One region of the Clostridioides sp. GD02367 genome, then DNA from elsewhere that is predicted to be linked to it. Evidence: riboswitches for the same ligand, from Rfam matches in the RefSeq annotation. Region 1 holds a riboswitch; each other region holds the start of a gene.
The links. A riboswitch is a leader RNA that binds a small molecule or an ion and turns the genes downstream of it on or off. The one in region 1 is predicted to bind cyclic di-GMP.

Region 1 (6,956 bases):
TATATGATGCTTTTTCACTTTTAATAATTTTGTTATTCGACAAAGTCATCACCAAAATTCCTTACAATAGTTATAGCACCTTCTCTTTCAAGTTTTCTTACGCTATTTACTATTTTTTGCTGAGCACCTTCAACTTGTGCAACTTTTATTACACCAACCATCTCCATTTCTTCTTTAAGCGCTTCTGCTGCTCTAGAAGATTGATTTCTATATATAGCATCTGAAATTTCATCATCCACACCTTTTAAAGCATAAACTAAATCTTTCATAGTTACTTCTTTTAGTACTTTTTGTATGCTCATATCATCTAGTTTTACAATATCTTCAAATACAAATATATGAGATTTAATTTGGGCTGCTAAAGCTGGGTCTTTTTCTTCAACAGTATTCAAAATATTCTTTTCTGTTTTTCTATCAGAATTAAGTAATATTTGAACTAATGTAGCTATTCCACCATAATCTTTAAAATCATCACCACTTATTGAATGTAATTTATCTTCTAATGAACTTTCAATTACTTTTATAACTTCTGGAGATATTGAACCCATTGAACTTATTCTCATAGCTACCTCATTTTGTAAATCAAAATCTAAGTGAGCTAAAATTTCTGCGCCATCTTGTGGGTCCATATGTGCAAGTAAAATAGCTATAGTTTGTGCACTTTCATTTCTAAGTATTTCTAATATTTTCTTTGTATCCAATTTTATAATATGTTTAAAAGGCTTTGTACTTGTATCTATTGATATACCTTCAAGTAATTTATTTGCTTTAGAATTTCCCAAGGCATTACTTAGCAGTTCTCTTGCATATTCCAGCCCACCTTCTATAACATAATCTTTTGCTTTATTTATTTCTACAAACTCTTTTAATATTTCTCTTCTTTCTTTTGAAGCTATTGAAGAAATATTTGCAATTTCCAAACCTATTTTTTGAACCTGTTTATCTGGAAGGCTTTTTATTATATCACTAGACACAGTTGGTCCTAATGTCATTAAAAGCACAGCAGCTTTTTTTAAACCCTCACCTTCTACTTTCTCACTCTTCTCATTTTCACTTATATCACTTAAGTCAAATGCACTAACATTCGTAATTTCTGTGGACACATTCTATCCCCCTTACTCATTTAACCAAGTCTTTATTATTTCTGTTACTTGGTCTGGTTTTTCTTCTGCATACATTTTAACAGCTTCTTCTAATGTCAATTCTGGGTCATCCCCTAATAGAGGATTATCTTTCTTATCAACAGTACTAGAACTAGCACTATAAACTTCATCCTCATAATCCATATCTTCTTGTTCACTTCTCTTCTTATATATTAAGTATCCAATAGCACCTACTGCAATAACTGCCACTACTCCAATAACTGCCTTTATTATATTAGTTTTGAAGCCTTCTTTTTTAATCTCTTCCAGTTCTTGTTTAGCTTCAGCCTTTCCTTTAGGGTCAAAGACCATTGAAACAACACTAAGAGTATCTCCCCTTGCTCCATCCATGCCTATAGCATTATTAACTATATCTTCCACATCAGCTTGAACTCCTTTAGCTATTTTTCCGTCTATAGCGACAGAAGCTGTCAATCTTCTAAGTTCTCCTGGTGCAATTATAGTATGAGTTTCAATCTTACCTGTCTCATATTCAAAACTCTCATCCAAACTATCTTCTGTGTTAGTACCATTTTTATTTCCTTGATTATTCATATTAGCATCTACGCCTTGGACATTATTTGTAGCAGATTTAGATGAATTTTTTGACCTTGTTTCTTTTATTGCAACTTTATCAGGGTCAATCTTTATTTCAGTTTTTTCAGCTGTATCAAAACTTAAATCTGCATTTACTGTAGCTTTTACTTTTCCTGTACCAAATATTGGCTCTAGCATTTCCAAAATAGACTTTTCTAATTGTTTATTCAATGCTTGTTCAGATGCCTTATTTTTATCAACACTAATACCACCATTTATAGGTTGATTATTTTCATCAACTTCTTCATCATCTAAGATACCTTCTGATAATAGATTCATCTTATTATCAATAACTTGAACATTTTTCTCTGGTATATTTGTAACACTTCCTGATACAAGTGCCATAACAGATTTTATTTGATTTTTTTCTAAAGTTGTTCCTGGCTTTAACATTAAGTAAACTGCTGCACTTCCTGGAACTGCTTCTTTCTCAAACACTGATGACTCTCCAAATGTTATATGTACTCTAGTATCTTCCACTTGTGGAAAACTCTTGATTGTTTTTTCTATTTCACCTTGTATGATTCGTTGCTTCTTAATTTGAAACTCCTCATCAGTAAGTCCTATAGACGAACTATCATCCATTAATGCAAATCCTTTAGAACCACCTGTAAGACTTGGAGCTAGCTCCAGCCTCAACTTATCGACTTCTGTTCTAGGAACATAAATTGTACTTCCCTTTACCTTAGTATCTATCTTTCTAGACTCTAATTCTGCTGATATATCTGCAGCATCTTGAACATCTAGTTCTGAAAATAAGACTGCATACTTATTTTTACTTGCAGATATTGCTGTAAATACTAGCGCTAAACATATAGCAACAATCCCTATACCTAATGCTATCTTAGTTCCTTTTTTTAAAGAACCTATTTTTGTCCTAGATTTAGCAACTTGCTCCTTAATCTTATTTTTAAAACTGGCTATCATTGATTATTACTCCTGTTCAAAAGGCTAAATTTGTACTTTATTCATTTCTTGATATGCATCATGAATCTTGTTTCTAACTTCTATCAGATATTGCATAGATAGTTGTGCTTCTTGACCTTTTAACATAACTTCATGCATAGAAATATCTTCGCCTTTTATAAATTTTTCTTTCATATTATCCGCTGTCACTTGTTGAAAATTAACTTTGTCTATAGTATCTATTATTACATCTTCGAAATTCTTTTTTTCTTCTTTATTATTAAGGTTTAATGGTTTTGTTTCTCCAATCAAATTATCTAACTTTGCACCTTGCATTAAATTGTTGATTTGTGTAATTGGCATAATTTATCCCTACTTTCCTATTTCCAAAGCTTTCGATATCATAGATTTCTGAGCATTCAGTGTGTCTACGTTAGAATCATATGCTCTTGAAGCTGTTATTAAATCTGTCATTTCAACCAATATATTTACATTTGGATATTCTACATATCCATTTGGTTTCGCATCTGGATGAGATGGGTCATATACTTCTTTAAGAGGTGATTTGTCATCTTCAACAGATGTGACTTTTACTCCTAACATACCTAATTTATTATCATAGTTTTCTTCAAAGGAAACAATTTTTCTCCTATATGCTTCTCCATTTGGACCTCTTGTAGCATTTATATTAGCTACATTTGATGATATGATATCCATTTTCAAACTTTCTGCTGTTAATCCACTAGCAGATATCTCCATTCCACTGAACACACTCATCTTCTAGTTACCTCCCAGTTATTATTGATTTAGTCATTGCAATTTTGCCATTTGCAAAACCTATTAAAGCATTATATTGCAACGTTGTCATTGCTTGCTTTACTTTTTCTTCTTCTATATCCACATTATTGCCATCTACTCTTAAACCTTTTGAATTGTCTGTTTTTTCTTCTATTTTTGGCATGGCATCATTTAATGTTTCTTCAAAAGTTACATAATGTTTTTTGTAACCTTCAGTATTTATATTTGCTATATTATTTGCTATTGTTTGACTTCTTAGATTAGTTGCATCTAGTCCCATTTTTATAATGTCATATGTATTCATACTCACCCCTCCTCAAAATATATTTATTTGCTATATTTAATGATTAAAAAAATGAAGTTGCTATATTACAAAAAAAGGTAACTTTATGAAGAAAAAATTAAATACATATTAAAATTTTTTTTTATTTTCATTGGAGTTAATTGAACTTAAATTAGATTTCTTACTAAAATGATACATTATTATATTAATGTAATAGAATTGTAATAGATTTAAATGAACAAAGAAGTCATTTTTTGTAAAATAGCAACTTTTTCAGACAGTTTTTCTTTATTTTTTGTTATAATTGGTAAAATATGTTATTATATGTACTTTCTACTGTAATAAAGTAATTTTTCCATAATAAAATGACCGCCAAAAAAGCAGTCACTTCGACTAATCCTAAGTATACAAATATACTTAGGACTCTTTTTGGCAACTGGCTAGCATAGTTTGTATATACAAACCTTAGCCCCTATAGCTTTGCGTCACTAAATTTCTCTAGTTTTGCCTATTTAGTTTTAATTTAAGTATACAATAAATAACAATTTTTTTAAACATTTTTTACTTATATTTTTAATATTTCAATTAATATTCGATATTTATAGCTAAATATCTAGTATAAATTAAAAACTTGTTATTATAAAAAATAAAAACAGCTTAAAATACTTATTCTAAGCTGTTTTTATTTTTTATATAAATGTCTATAATGTAATCAAGTTAGATTCTTCTTTATCCCATTCAGGAGAGAATTTATTTCCTATTTGTATAAAAGAAGACCTTTTATTCCAATTAGCAAATGAAGATTGATAACATACCTTACATGAATCATTCATATTTATACTATTAATATTTCTTCTGCAGTCTTTATATTCCAAAGAATTCCACATTTCTTCAAAAGTTTTATATCTGTCAATATGAAACAACTTTATAGGTGTAGACATACATGAACGTACAAATCCATCTGAACCTAAGAAAAAGTCTCTCCATGTTGTAAAACAATCCTTATGTAGTTTTTCACATGCACTATCTTCACCTTGTATATGAGGTAACTTAAGAATAATATTTAACTCATCTGCTAAAACCTCTGCTTCTTCAAATACCTTTTTAACCTCATCTTGGCAATCATATAAACTCTCATCATGCATATTTTCATCAAACACAGTTAGATATACCACCTTAAGCTCTTGTAAACCTACCCTTTTAGCTAATTCAACCATTTTGGGTATCTCATACAAATTAGACTTCATTGCTGTAAAAACAAAATTCATATGTGGCCAATTTATCCCTCTTTTAATCTTCTCATCTGCTATATGTTTAATATTTTTTATTATATGATTAAAATCAGCCCCTGATCTTATATTGTCATTAATCTCTTTAGACGCCCCATCTAGACTTATAGCTATAATGTCAGTTTCTGTATTGAAGATATCATCAAATAGTTTATCCAATTTCATACCATTTGTACAAAAATATTTTCTAAGACCATTTTTCTTTGCCCAATATAAGAAATCAACGAAATTTGGATGTACTGTTGGTTCTCCCCATCCCATTAAAGTTACTTCCTCTACTTCATTTAATATATTCTCAAATTTTTCAGTCCATTTAAAATCAAAAACTGTTGCTTTGAACTCTGCTGAATTTCTTCCACACATAATACAATTTAAATTACAAGCATTCGTAAGTTCAAATACTAACCTTCTAGGTTTAGCTTCTAGATTGATAGCCTGATTATATGCCTCGCTTTCATTCAAATTGCTATTCTTTTTCTGTAACTCTGTTAAAGAGTTTGTTTGTTTTAAATCAATTGTTTTAGCTCTCAATATACTCATATTGATATACCTCTTATTTCTATGTATTTTACCATATCTTCCAAAAAGCTTTATTTTCTTTCCAAAGAGAATTAAGATTGTTCATATCTCTTTCATTATCCATACATGCCCACAGACCTTCATGCTTGTAAACTGCTATTTCTCCATTTTTAGCTAGATTTTCAAATAATCCATACTCCAAATCACACTCATCATTTTCTGTAAGATATTTTAATAGTTCTTTATTAAATACCATATATCCACCATTTATTAATCCCTTTGATGTTTGTGATTTTTCTTCAAATGATTTAAGTACATCTCCCTCTGCGATAAGTTCACCAAATCTAGCAGGAGGTCTTACTCCAGATATTGTAAGCAACTTTCCAACTTTATTATGAAAATGTATTAATTTATTTATATTTATATTTGCTAGCCCATCTCCATATGTTAATAAATTTATATCTTCTTCAAGATATCTCTCTATTTTCTTTAATCGTGCTCCTTTTTGAGATTCTATACCTGTATCAACTAATGTTACTTTCCATTCACTTTCATCATGATTATTATGAAATTCTATTGAATTACTTCCTATATTAATTGTAAAATCATTATTTCTACTATCATAATGTAAAAAATAATCTTTTATAACATTTGCTTTGTAGCCAAGACATATGATAAATTCTTTTACTCCATAATACGAATATATTTTCATTATATGCCATAATATCGGCTTCCCTCCTATTTCAACCATAGGTTTGGGAACTATACTAGTAATATCTCCAAGTCTACTACCATATCCTCCTGCTAAAATAACTACTTTCATATTAAAATGCCTCACTTAATTATAATATATAAAAATTTAAGAATAGAATTTTTTATTACAGATATATATCATAGATAAATAGAATTTCTCTAGGATAATGTTAAAACTTATATTTTTGTTCTCCATTTATTAGACTTACTTTAATCTTATGTTTATCTAATAAAGTCTTTATTTCATCCTCATAATTCCAATTCATTACTATAATCTTATCTATCTTTCTCATACATATATCTTTAAAAGAAACTATTTCATGTCCAGTTCCTGGTATAAATTTATGTTGCTTATTTTCATTTATATCAATAACACAATCAATAAATTTATGTTGTGGATCTATGTTATTCAAAAATGTAACTCCCTTAGCTCCCGCGCCCCATATTGCTACCTTACTTTTTTCTGATTCTAAGTAATGTTTCCATCTCTCCACCTGTATTCTTATATTTTCAGCATAATCAATAGCTATATTTAAAATATCATTTTTTATATTCTCGCCTCTTACCTTGCATATAGCATATAAGTATTGTCCTTCAAAGGTATAGTTTATCTCTAATATATCAAATCCACATTCCTGTAATAACAAATTTAGGGATTTTTTATTAAAA
Region 2 (6,956 bases), on a different contig from region 1:
TGGTGGATTTTCTTGTTTTATATTTTCTATATTTCCAATATCCACAATACTACCAATATCTTTCTTATCAATATTAACTTTGACTTTATCCTTTAGTTTTTCATATCCACTTGGAGCTATTATTTCCACTAAATAATATGTTCCTGGTTTTTTTACACTAGACTGAATTATACCATCTTCATCACTAACTAAATCTTTAACTACTACATTTCCATATACATCTTCTAAATTAAACTTAGCACCTGAAAGTGCCTTTTTATCTAAAGAATCTACTTTTTTAGCTTCAAAAGCATAACCTTGCTTAGTAGTTTCTACTCCAGGAGGACTTGAGCCATTAATCTGAGCTACATTTTGTATAGTCTCTCCAACTTTTACATCTGTAAAATCTGCATCGAATGTAACCCAACTTTGTACAGGTTCGCCTTCTTTTATCTGCTTAAATTCATATTTATTCACTAATCTTATAGTATTTTCTCCATCTCCAGCTTCTTTTTTAAGCTCAAGGTTATCAGAATATTTTATATTAGATATTTTTAGAGCTGGGTTTACTTCATCTAAAAGATTTACTTGCCCTGCATCATAAACTCCATAAGTTGACATATTTATTTTGTATTTAACAATTTGACTATCATTGTTATTTAAAACTTTTTTATCAACTTCTTTTTTTGCACTTATTAATCCAGAGTTTTTCTTAAAACTTATCTCATCGCTTTTATCAACTTGACTGTTATTTGCATCAAGAACAGCTCTATTTGTATAACTATCTTCAATACTAATAACCTTTAATGTATAAGCTATATAAAACTTTGATTCTACTTCTTCTTTACTAAGATTAATCGTAAATCCAGTTATAACTTTATCTACTTGACCGCTTTCATTTCTTTTCTCTTCTATTTTATATGAAATATTGTTTGCGATTTTTTCTTTACTCCAAGGAGTCCAGTTACCATTCATTGGAATTTCTACTACTCTAAAATCATGTCCAGCTTCTCCTGCTGTAGTTAATCTCATACCCTCTGGTATATTATCTGTTATAACAACATTACTTATTGGCGACTTATCATCATTTACTGAAATCTGATAGTTTATTACTTGGCCAACTTGAGTAATATTTGTTACTCCTGAATGCCCTTTAGTCAAAAGATAATCGCTACCTCTATCAAAGATACTTACAGTAGCATCATCTTCTTGTACCTTCTTACCATCAGATTCTATCCTAGCTACATTTTTATATTTATTATCATGTTTTGCATTTTCATCACTAATTCTAGCTTTGTATTTAACAGTATATGCTTTATCTATATTTCCAAAATTAACTGATATAGAATTTGCACTTTGTTCAATATTAAAATCACTTACTTCTTTCCCATCACTTGTTACTACACTTACAGAATCATTTACTAGTGTCAATCCTTCAGGAAGCTCATCATACAAAGTAATATCTTTCAATTCTTCCTGTTTCTCATTTACTAGTATGCTATAATTTATATCTTTATTTTTAACTGGCATAAATACTGTAGTTGATTTTTTTCCTTCAACAAGTTTCTTAAGTGTTCCTTTAGACTCTTCTTCCTCGCCTTTATCTCCAGGCTTTATTTCTACATCCACATCTCCACTTCCACTTTCTATTTTTCCAGTAGTCTCAATATGAATTTTTGTATTTGTCTCTTCATCAACCCTTTTAACGTATGCTTCTAGACCTATTTTTCCTTGCATTACACTTTGACCATTAGGAAGTTCTCTAAATGTAAGTGTATATTCTCCATTACTTTCTGTTTTGTCGAAACATTCACTTGTATAATCTAAATTAACTTTATTAAATACATCTGGCACCTTGAAAGTTATTGAATCACCTGCTTGTATTCCCTTTGATGTTGGAGTATAAGTTAAATTAAATGATATCTTTTTCATTGATTCAGTTTCTATTGTACTATTATTAATTTTTATAATAAATCCATAATCTTCATTCTCTTCATTAAGTTCTTCTTCTAACGTTTTCAGCAAATTCTCATCTTCTAGCAGCTTTTCTTCTTTTGGAGTCTGCTCTATATTTTTATTATCTAGTGGCTTTTCCTCTTCTGGAGTCTGCTCTGGTTTTTTGTTATCTGATGGCTTCTCTCCTTCTGGAGTCTGTTCTGGTTTTTTGTTGTCTGATGGCTTCTCCTCTTCTGGAATCTGCTCTGGTTTTTTGTTGTCTGATGGCTTCTCCTCTTCTGGAGTCTGCTCTGGTTTTTTGTTGTCTGATGGCTTCTCCTCTTCTGGAGTCTGCTCTGGTTTTTTGTTGTCTGATGGCTTCTCTCCTTCTGGAGTCTGCTCTGGTTTTTTGTTATCTGATGGCTTCTCTTCTCCACTTGATGAACTAGTTGAATTATTTTGAATCTGACTGTTATCTCCTAATTCTGAAGCATAAGATAAGGTTGGATAGATTGTAGATACTACCATACTTAAAATCATAATTAAACTTATTAATAATGCCTTTTTATTCTTCTTCCCCATATAGATTTCTCCCCTCTACGCTATCTATAATTTATAAACTTCTATTTATATCCCATTAAAATTAATTCTAAGCAAAAAATTATATAAAAAAAGCCATGAAAATAAATAAATTTATATCCATAGCCGGTTGCACCACTGACTCAGTATGTCCATAAGGTGCCCAATGATAGAACATACATCAACATCTCTATAATATTTTATAAAAAACAATTAAAATTGCTATATTCATACTAGATACAATTACATATCTATATTATATTATGCCAACATCTTCCTGTCTATATATTTTACATTTTTTTCCTTACAATAATTTTAATTAATCATTAAATAAAATCCTTATCTACAACAATTACACAATTATATTCAGGATTCATCTCCTTAACCAATTTAGTTATATCTTCTTTTAATTCTTCCTCTGACATATTCTTAGAGAATTCAGAAGGATTAACTACTATATCAAACACTAAATTTTTCTTACTTCCCTTTCCAACTATTCTGAAATCATGCATAGATTTTACAAGACTATTTTTCTTAAGTATTTCTTCAAGTTCTTTTTTTGCTGACATAACTTCTTCATCTTCGAGACATATAGGGTCCATATGAATTACTAAATACATATCTAATTTTTCAGATATTTCTCTCTCAGCATTATCTATAATTTCATGAATCTCCATTATATCTATATTTGATGGAATTTCTGCATGTATAGATGCTATACATCGTCCAACTCCATAGTTATGAATTATTAAATCATGTGTACCTATAATATGTTCATAAGATAATAATGATTCTATAATAGATTTTACCATTTCTTCATCTGGTGCTTCTCCTAGAAGAGGATTTATAGTATCTTTTACAAGAGAAAATCCAGCATAAAGTATTACTAGTGATACTACAATACCAACATATCCATCTATAGGTAAACTAGTAAATCTAGCTATGACAAATGATATAACTACGCAACTCGATGTAAATACATCTCCTAAAGCATCAAGTGAAACTGCTTTTAAGGCTGAGGAGTCAATTTTATTTCCCATAAATTTATTAAATTTACTTAACCAAATTTTAATCATTATAGATGCAATTAAAAGTATAAGTGGTATTACTTCAAATTTTATAGGTACTGGATTTACTATCCTTTCCACAGACGACTTTATAAATTGAAGTCCTACCAACATTACCATGAACGCCACAATTAACGCCGATAAATATTCTATTCTTCCATGTCCAAAAGGATGCTCTTTATCAGCTGGCTTACTTGCTAATTTAAAACCTATCATAGTTATCGCTGAGGATGCCATATCAGAAAGATTGTTAAATGCATCAGCCATTATAGCTATACTTGATGTAAGCATACCTATAGACACCTTTACTACAAATAAAAGTAAATTAGATAATATACCCACTACTCCAGCTACATATCCATACTTATTTCTAACATCTTTATTTTGAACGTTCTCACTATCTTTGATAAATGTTTTGACCAGGATTTTTGAAAACATAAAATTTACCTCCTTGTCTTCTGTTTTACTGACAAATTTTAGAATTTATATCTTTATTTATGATAACATAATTCGTCTATAAAATTCTTAAAAGTTCATATATATCAATAAGATATTACTAATTTTATACATTTATTATAGATGCAATGTATTCTTAGATTAAATTATTGACTTCTAATAAAACTAGTCCTAGATATTTTATAATTTCATCTAGGACTTGTATTACTATTTTATACCAACTATTTTATTTAACATAATCGAACCTGTTTCTGGATTTTCAAATTCAATTTTAACACCCTTTATATTAGATAAATCTATATTTTTAAACTTATCAATAGGTATTATTGTATCACTTATTGGAGTATACCTTGACCAAAACTCCATAAATTTACCTTCTACATATTCGTCTCTCACAGCTTTACCCTCAAAATACTTCATAGCAGACACTTTATCATTATCCAAAGTTACACTACTTTCTTTTCCTTTAGAATCGACTAAGCTAAGTTTAAATGAAACTATTTTATCTTTACTATTTAACTCACTAGGAGAATTTAACGCCCATCTAAATTTTAATGCAGAATAATCTTTTAAATTTTTATTATTTAAGGGCAATTCTATTTTTCCATCTTTAGATTTCCAATCAACTTGCAATAAATCTAAATTTTCACTTGAGCTTATATTACTAAAAAGTTTTGCAGTATCTTTATCTAATCGTTCTGACTCAACTAACTCTTTTGTATCAACATTACTTGAGTCTATATTTTCAAATGACTTTTTGTTGAATAATTCTAAAGAACCGCTATATTTAACTTTATTTAATGTCTGATACCCATACATTTTAGATGGCAATCCATTTTTACTAAAAATAGGAGATTCACTATCATCAAAATCAAAAATAGATTTCATATAGTCAACTGCATAATTAGAAAAGAACTCTCTATGTTCTTCTTTTCCTAATTTTTCAGGATAAGTGCCATCTGTATCTCGTGGTGGAGAAAATTCTTTTTCTCCTAAAACTGAGTTATATGCATTGTGATTTCCACCTACTAAATAAGTTAGTCCTAGTGGACTTTTTCTATTTTTATCCAAGGATATATCATAAAAAACATCATCCCCACTATGGATAACATCTCCATCATACTCTGATACTATTATTGCTGTTGGTACATCTGGAAACTTCTCTATTGGACTATTATAGGCTGGTGTAAGTGATATAATTCCTTTTATCCCTTTAAATCCTTTTTGTATTTGGTCTTGTGCTATTTTTAATACCCCAGAACCAGCTACAGAATGACCTATAAGGCCAATATTATCTAAATCAACTTTGTCTTTAAGATATATTCCAAATCCATTTTTACTGCCATCATATGCATCTTGAAAAGCTTTTATATAAGCTTGAGTCAGATATGTTATTCTCTCATTTTCTACAGGTTCTCCATACTGAAAAGTATAGTTTACTGAAGTATCAATAGACACCCCTATAATACCATTTTTAGCTAAATCTTCAGTAAGATATTTAAATCCATTTTCAAAATCATTTTCTCCATCTCCATGTTGCCCATGAAAAATTAACACTATAGGTGCTTTTTCTTTTATATCTTTAGGAGCTGATATTATACCTTCTATCTTAAAAGGTATGGTCTTCCCCCTTACAACCATTTCTGATGTTCCCAAACTAAATTTATTAGATTCAATTTCGTTGTCATTATTTTTTGTTGACTTTATCTCATATGTTATTTTTTCATTTGAAACTACACTAGAATTAGAATTACTTGTACAACCTACAAAAAGAGCACTTATTACTGCTATAGATAAAATCATACTAATCCATTTTTTCGATTTCATAAATTTATTCCTTTCTATCATATCTGTTTAAATACTATTTATTAGATTTCTAGTAAACTTTCTTTCTACCTTCATACTTATTTATTAACCTTTCTAGCATTATAATCTATAACCTTATCTGCATTGTATAAATCTAAAAATTTTTCTTTCTTATTTAGTAGAGTAATACCATCTATGTTTCTTCTATCAGTAATAACTAAATTTTTATCCTTATAAATTTTTTCATATGATATTGGACCTACACCTGCAAAAATCGTAAATCCTTTTGACTGAAGATACTCCAACCCTTTAGATGACTCATTAGGAAACTCACCATATGGAGGTATATATATTTTTGTTTTTCCAACGACTGATTGAACTTCTCTTTCCCATTTAATAGTATCATCTCTAAGCTTTTCTAGAGAAATTTTTTTGAGATTTGGGTGTCCATAACTATGGCTAGCAAATTCCCATCCATTTTCTTTTAGCTTATAGACTACTCTCTTACATTGTTTTAATTCTTCATTTCTATTTGGATAATCTCTTTGAATTCTATAACCCAAAATACCTTCAAATCCAGTTACTGCTAAAACTCCCTTTGCATTATTATGAGAAAAATCAGGATGTAGTTTTACAAAATCTTCAATTAAAGGAACCATTTCTGTTTCTGTACTAATAAGATATTTACCATTTGGTTTTTTAATATATCCTGCTAACTCATTATTTCTATCTAGGACAATTTTTTCTGTTATTCCATTACCTAACATATATTGATTATAATTTATATCATCTATAGATATAATAATTGGTTTTTTTCCTTCTGGTAACAATAATTTTTTTCTTACTGTTAACTTCTTACCACCAACTTCTTTTTCCTCATATACATCTTTGTATGATACAAGTATAAAGTTCCTTTGATATAAGTTATCCAATATTTTTTTAAATTCTTTTGTAGTAACAAACCATTTAGAAAATGTTTTAGATTCATAATCACCATCAAATGCCATTTCTGGATATACGATTAATGGATGTACAAATACATGTTCAATTTTACCTTCATAATATTTACTTGTATTTTCACTTATTTTTGAATTATTTTTTTCATATTCTAAATTTGTATCATAAAAAGCATAT
Region 3 (6,956 bases), on a different contig from region 1:
TGTAAAACTTCTTGTACAGTTGCAAATCAAGAGTGTGAAAGATAGAAAATTATTGACTTAGTTATTTTCAAGAGGATACTTCAAAATGATTCTATTATCATTGAGAGGTATCCTCTTTTGTTTTACAATACGTCTTATAATAAATAGTAGTCTTAAACTTTGTAAAATAGTTTAAATTAGTGATGTATATTTAATTTAAATAAAGAGGATTAGTTAGTAAAAATTGATATGATAATGTGCTTAAAATACGGATTTTTATACAATTATTTTAAAACTTATACTAGTAAATTATGTAAACTTATAAAATGTATTGATAAATAATATTATATATAATATTATTTATATGTGGGAAATACGAATATAAAAAAATTAAAAAACAATATTCGGAGGACATAAATATGTTGAGCAACAAGAAGAGAAGTATGGCAATAGTAATGGCAGGAGCCACAGTTATGAGTGCAGCAGCACCAATATTCGCAGATAACACTGTGTCAGAAAATGTTGATAAAAGTTACACAGTAAGTGCGAAAGATTCTACTAAATTAATTGAAGAAGTTAGAAAAGCATTAGAAATTAAGTTTGAAGAGACAAAAGCAGGAGCAAATGTAAATGACAGAGTTTATGATATAAAAGTAGACAATGTAACTTTAACTAATGCAACTCAATTACAAAACAAAATAAACGCATTAGTAGAAGGACAAAGTTTAAAAGTTACAATACAAGACAAAGGTCATCAAACTCTAGGTGGAAAAGTAGTTGACTATAAAATCGAAAACTACAAAACAGCCCAAGAAATAGTAGATGCAGTTAATGCTTTCAATGCAACTTTAGCAGAAGATTCTGATAGTAAATTAACAGCAACAATAAAATCTACAAGCTCAGTTGAAGTAAAAAGAGCAAAAGATTCAAAAAATGTTATTACTATAAATGTGGGAGACCAACACTTAGATTTCTCAAAACAAATAATATCAGAAGAAAGTACTTTTGAAGGCTATGAAAAGAAATATAGTGATATAGAATCAAAAGAATTACATACAATAACAGTTAAAAATGCAGATTTACAAGATGTATCAGCAGAAGATTTATTCGATGGAGTTAGATTGACTACATCAGGAAGAGAAATAGTTAATAAAGTTAAAAATGGATATTCTTTAACATTTGAAAATGTAGCTATACTTACTCAAGAGCAAGAAGATAGTGATGATAAAGATAAGCCAGAAAAATCAAGCTTTGATATGATTTTAAGCAAGACAAATGAAAAGCCAGAAACAATAAGTATATCAAGTAAAAATCATAAGTTAGTAAGAGATTTACACAAAGTATTAACTGATGTTAAAGATGGAAAAGAATTAAAGGTAGAAGTTTTATCTGGAGATTCAAGATTTACAACAGCAGTAGAGGTTAGTAAAGAGAGATTTAATGATGGAGCAGCCGAAGCAATAATCTTAGTTGGAGAAGATGCTATAGTTGATGGATTGGCATCAGCACCACTTGCATCTCAAAAAAATGCACCAATACTATTATCAAAGAAAGATTCATTACCATCAGAAATAGAAGCTGAGATATTAAGAGTACTTGGAAGCAACTTATCTTCTAAGAAGATATATATAGTAGGTGGAGAATCTAAAATATCAAAAGAAACTGAAGAAAAACTTGCTAAGTTAGGTGTAAGTAAAGTTGAAAGAGTTTCTGGAGAAGATAGATTTGAGACTTCTTTAGAAATAGCAAAACAATTAAAAGATACATTTAAAACTGCTTTCGTAGTAGGTGGAAATGGAGAAGCAGATGCTATGAGTATATCTGCTAGAGCTGCTCAATTTGGTGCTCCAATAATAGTTACAGGTAACGAATTGGATGCTAAAGCTGAGAAGTTATTAAATGGAAAAGAATTAGAAATAGTTGGTGGAGAGAACTCTGTATCAAAAGACGTTGAAAACAAATTAGTTGAAATAGATTTAAATAATAAAGTTGAAAGATTAGCAGGAGAAAACAGAAAAGACACTAATGCTAAAGTAATCAACAAGTACTATGCAGGAGCAACTAAAGCATATGTTGCAAAAGATGGTTATGTAGGTGGAAATGGACAATTAGTTGATGCACTTACAGCAGCACCACTTGCAGCTAGTGCAAAGGCACCAATAATATTAACTACAGAAGAACTTTCTAAGTCACAAGAAGAAGTAGTTGAATTAAGACTTAAGAATGCTACTAAGTTAGTACAAATAGGTGAAGGAATAGCTAAAAATGCTATTGAGAAAATAGCAGAAAAAATAAACTTATTTACTAGAAACTAATAGCATATAAAATTTAAATTTGTAAGTTTATTTAGATAATGTTTAGCTAAGTAAGATATAATATAGATAATAAATAAGTATAAACAATTAAAATAGAAATAATGAAAAGATGGTATCTTAAAATAAGTTAGGATACCATCTTTTTATTGTTTTTGATTATTATATCTTGTGGTAGATGTTATCTTAAGATATTTATTTAAAAAACTTTATATATAAGAAAGGTTATAGAAAATAAATACTTATTAAACTATATTGTTTTAAGTGTATAACTTAATAAAACTTTTGAGCCTATCACTTAATTAAAGAAAATAAGTTATAATGTTTTGAATTTATGAATAATAAAAACTTTAATTATATTGTTTGAGTTAGATGGATAACTATGGTATCATATATAAAATATGGTAACAAAATTGTAACTTTTTATTAAGTCTAAGTAAAATCAATATAACAAAATTATAAAAACTAATATTGGGGGTAAAAAAATATGAAGAATAGTAGAAAGATATTTGCTATAGGACTTACACTATTTTTAGTAATGGTAAATACTCCTAGAGTAAATGCACTCACATCAGTTGAACAAATAAAAGGAATTGACAGATATGAGACAGCAGCAAAAATAGCAGACAAACAAAACTATAATACAGCAATACTAATCAATTCGGATAATAGCTTGTCAGATGGCTTGAGCGCAAGTGGTTTAGCAGGAGCATTAAACGCGCCTATTTTAATGACAAAACAAAATCAAATCCCAAATACTACAATGGAAAGATTAAATAAAGCAAAGAATGTATATATAATAGGTTCAGAATCAACTATCAGTAAAGGTATAGAAAATCAATTGATATCTAAAAATAAGGTTGTAGAGAGAATATTTGGTGAAAATAGATTTGATACAAGTGTAAAGATAGCTGAGAAAATCAAAGAAATTAAACCAATCGATAAAGTAATTATAGCTAATGGAATCACAGGAGAAGCAGATGCAATAAGTGCATCACCAGTAGCAGCAAGAGATGGAGTACCTATAATACTTACAGATGGAAGCAGTGTAGGATTTGATACAACAGGATTAAAGAGTTATGCACTTGGTTCTAGTGAGATAATAAGTGATGAACTGGTTAAAAGTACAAATTCTGTTAGATTGGGTGGAACGGATAGATTTGACACAAATAAAAGAGTTATACAAGAATTTTATAAAGACAGTAAAGAATTTTATTTAAGTAAAGGTATGCAACTAACTGATGCATTGGTAGCTTCTACAATAGCAAAAAATGCACCTGTGGTTTTAGTTGAAAATGGTAGCAATAAGAGTATTTTAAGTGGTGCAGATAAATTAACTGTACTAGGAGGAATAAATCAGAATGTCATCAAGCAATGTATAAATCAAGCCTCTCCAAATCAACAAGGATTATACTATAATCCAAATGATAAAGTATTTAAGGACAGAATAAAGGGAAAAATATATGCTCTTACAAAACAATACAGAAAAGAAAATGGAGTAAGAGAGTTATCTGTAGCAAGTAGATTAGAAGGTTTAGCAAATGACTGGTCTAATTTAATGGCAAATAAAAAGACTTTATCTCATACTATAAATGGTAAAAATTCGTATTCTACTTTTTTGAAATACTTAGATTGGAGTGAGATTAAGCCTGGATACATTTCTGTTCAAGGGGAAAATATAATTAAGTATAAAATCCAAGATAAGCCTGTATATACAAATAGGGATGCAGATGATATAGGAAACTTTATTTTTAATGAGTGGAAGACCAATCCTGAGGAAGGTACAAATATGTTGCATAAGGGATATGAGATAATGGGATTTGGATTAACTATGACAGGTGATAAGACTATATATGCAACACATGAGTTTTATGGAAGATATAAAGAATAAGTATTTACCAAGATTTAGATATTTTGATAAGAATAATATATAAGTGCTGGAAATATGTAATAAGATAATAATTAGAAAATAACGTATAAGTAATGTATTTATAATGAGAAAGAATATTTATATTAACATAATAATATAAATATTCTTTTTTTGGATTTTAACATAAAAAATTTGTATTAAAAAGTTTAAATATAGTATAAAATGGGTATAAAAGCATTGAAAATTAAATGGCAAAATTAGGGAAATCTAATGACGCAAAACTATAGGGATTAAAGCTTATAAAGCCATATCAGCCAGTTGCTAAAAAGAGCAAATTCTTTTTATTCATAATAAAGATTCTCTTTGAGTGTCTTTTTTTATTGTCTGAAACTATAGCATTTAAATTCATGGAAAATTAAAGATTTATTGAGGGAGGATTGTTATTTCATGAAAAAGGCAATATCTTGTGTACTAGCAGTATCTATGTGTAGTGCACCATTGAATGTTTTTGCAGAGCCTATATTAGAGGGAAAACTAAGAGCAGTTGAAAAATCAGTTACAGAAAAGCTAAAGGGGAATCTAGAAGTGGATTTAAATTTTTCACTTCCAATCAAAAATAATGAATCAGAAAGTATAACTGATATACAGCTACAATTAAAAGATGGTAATAATAATAGTGGGATAATAAAACTTGGAGGTAAAAATTTAGGAAGTATAAATATAGGAACAGATACTATAGACTATACTATCAAAAAATTATCTGCCAATAGAAGTGAAGTAAAAGATAAAGATGAAAATATATCATATTATAATATTATGTTCAGCAATTTACCTGTTGGAAAATACAAGGTAGAAGTCTCTGGAAGTGGATTTAAGAGTAAAGAAGTTAAAGATATTGATATATCAAATTATTCTCAAAGGGTTTTATTAAGTAATAGAGCAAGTGTAGATAATAAAAATAAACCTTTAAACTATGAACTATTCTTAATGGGTGATGTAAATGGAGACGGCAAAGTAGATAAAAATGATTATAATGAAGTTCTAGAAAATATAGATTCAAATAAAAAAGAATATGATTTAAATAGAGATGGAAAGGTAGATATTGCTGACCTAGACTATGTACATAAAAATCTAGGACAAAATGAAAATGCAAATAGTCTAGAAAGTATAGTACCTACCAATCCTATAGTAGATACAAGCAAAGTAATATTAGAAAAAAATACTGATACAGATATTCAAGGTACTGTAGAAGATTTATTTAGTGGAGAAAGTAGTGGAGTTACAATATCTCCAGCAAATAAAGAGGATAAGATATCAGAAGAAAAACCAGCAGTAATGGATATAGCTTTATCAGAAGCTCTTGATATGGAAGTTATAAATATTAAAGCTCCTGAAGGGAGTGCTCCAGCAAAAGGAATAGTTGAGGTTACAGATAAAGATGGTAATGTTCAAGAGATTCCTTATGAAAACAAAGAGTATGTAAAAACTTTAAAAGAGGAACAACAAGAAGAAGTAAATAATAAAGAAGAAAATACTGAGCAATCTGATAATAACTCAGATAATACTCAGGAAGAAAAGAATGATAAAGAAGAATCAAATTCTAATACAAATGAACAAGAAAACAATAATAAGGAAAGTAATGATAAAGAAAGTTCATCAACTGATAAATCTGATTTAGACAAAGATACACCAAAAGAAGATAATAATATTAGTAAAGATGACAACTCTACGACAGCTACATATAGTAGGTCAGCTTTAGAAACATATGCAGATGTTCAAAATAGCGATATAGTGATAAATCTTGGGAAACAAGTAGCAGTGAAAAAGATAACTATAAAAATAACAGCTACAACAGCTAATGATAGAAATCTTGCAGAAATATCTAAAGTTGAATTTTTAAATAATGTTTATAAAGAAATACCAAAGCCAGATATGAATATACCTAAAATTAATAAAATAGCAACTAGTACTGCTGTTGGAAATGAAAAGGTATCTTTTTATTGGAACAATGAAGTGAATGTGTCTGCATATGAACTTATATTAGATACAATTGATAGTAAAGGAAAAGTATTATCAACTAAAAAATTACAAACTAGTAAAAATTCTATAGAGGTTAGAGATATAGATGCGTATGGTCTATATAGAGTTAGCATACAGTCTTTAAATGGCGATTGGTCTAGTGGATACAAAGATGCAACATCAGAGAATTTAGATGGAGTACCAGAAAATGTGGACTCAAACTATAAGCCTATACAATTTAGCCCAGACAGTATAATAGAGTTTCAAGTTGTTCCAGATACAAGACCAGAGCCACCAGAAGGTATAAGTATTAAAGGAAGATTTAAAGCTCTTGATGTAAGTTGGAAAAATCATAAACAAGCTAAAGATTTTGACTTATATTACAGAGAAAAAGGTTCTAATGGTTCTTGGATAAAATACAATGATAAGCTTATTCGAGGAACAAGTTCAAAAATAGAAGGGCTTAAAGATAATACAACATATGAAGTTAGAATGACAGCTACTAATCACTTAGGTACTAGTGGAATGTCTAAGATATATCTAGGCACAACTGAAAGTGTAGATGCACCAACAACACCTAACTACAGATTGATTAATACTCCTAAAGAAAATGCTGGCTTTGGGATACCAACTAATCATATAGTTGATGTCACTTATCCTGCTAAATATGATACAAGTGAATATAGTGATAAAAATCCATTTAACAAATTTAATGTAGTTGATGGAGACTTTACAACACACTGGACATTCCCAAGTTATAATGCAGCTGAAGGAAC

Region 2: another riboswitch for cyclic di-GMP. It lies ahead of Q3223_RS00590 (SrtB-anchored collagen-binding adhesin); the one in region 1 lies ahead of flgB (flagellar basal body rod protein FlgB).
Region 3: another riboswitch for cyclic di-GMP. It lies ahead of Q3223_RS00410 (M60 family metallopeptidase); the one in region 1 lies ahead of flgB (flagellar basal body rod protein FlgB).

Annotation. Positions count from the first base shown of each region.
Region 1 covers NZ_JBJODK010000007.1:59,280-66,235, forward strand. Annotated here, with positions in the region: gene Q3223_RS11235 (FliH/SctL family protein) at 1-49, opposite strand, end outside; gene fliG (flagellar motor switch protein FliG) at 33-1,103, opposite strand; gene fliF (flagellar basal-body MS-ring/collar protein FliF) at 1,116-2,666, opposite strand; gene fliE (flagellar hook-basal body complex protein FliE) at 2,691-3,008, opposite strand; gene flgC (flagellar basal body rod protein FlgC) at 3,018-3,422, opposite strand; gene flgB (flagellar basal body rod protein FlgB) at 3,430-3,747, opposite strand; cyclic di-GMP riboswitch class I at 4,155-4,245, opposite strand; gene Q3223_RS11265 (radical SAM protein) at 4,428-5,555, opposite strand; gene rfbF (glucose-1-phosphate cytidylyltransferase) at 5,584-6,357, opposite strand; gene Q3223_RS11275 (class I SAM-dependent methyltransferase) at 6,458-6,956, opposite strand, start outside.
Region 2 covers NZ_JBJODK010000001.1:148,748-155,703, forward strand. Annotated here, with positions in the region: gene Q3223_RS00590 (SrtB-anchored collagen-binding adhesin) at 1-2,496, opposite strand, end outside; cyclic di-GMP riboswitch class II at 2,609-2,694, opposite strand; gene Q3223_RS00595 (cation diffusion facilitator family transporter) at 2,820-3,998, opposite strand; gene Q3223_RS00600 (alpha/beta hydrolase family protein) at 4,224-5,843, opposite strand; gene Q3223_RS00605 (polysaccharide deacetylase family protein) at 5,921-6,956, opposite strand, start outside.
Region 3 covers NZ_JBJODK010000001.1:109,049-116,004, reverse strand. Annotated here, with positions in the region: gene scfA (six-cysteine ranthipeptide SCIFF) at 1-45, shown strand, start outside; gene Q3223_RS00420 (cell wall-binding repeat-containing protein) at 399-2,294, shown strand; gene Q3223_RS00415 (cell wall-binding repeat-containing protein) at 2,779-4,182, shown strand; cyclic di-GMP riboswitch class I at 4,402-4,487, shown strand; gene Q3223_RS00410 (M60 family metallopeptidase) at 4,609-6,956, shown strand, end outside.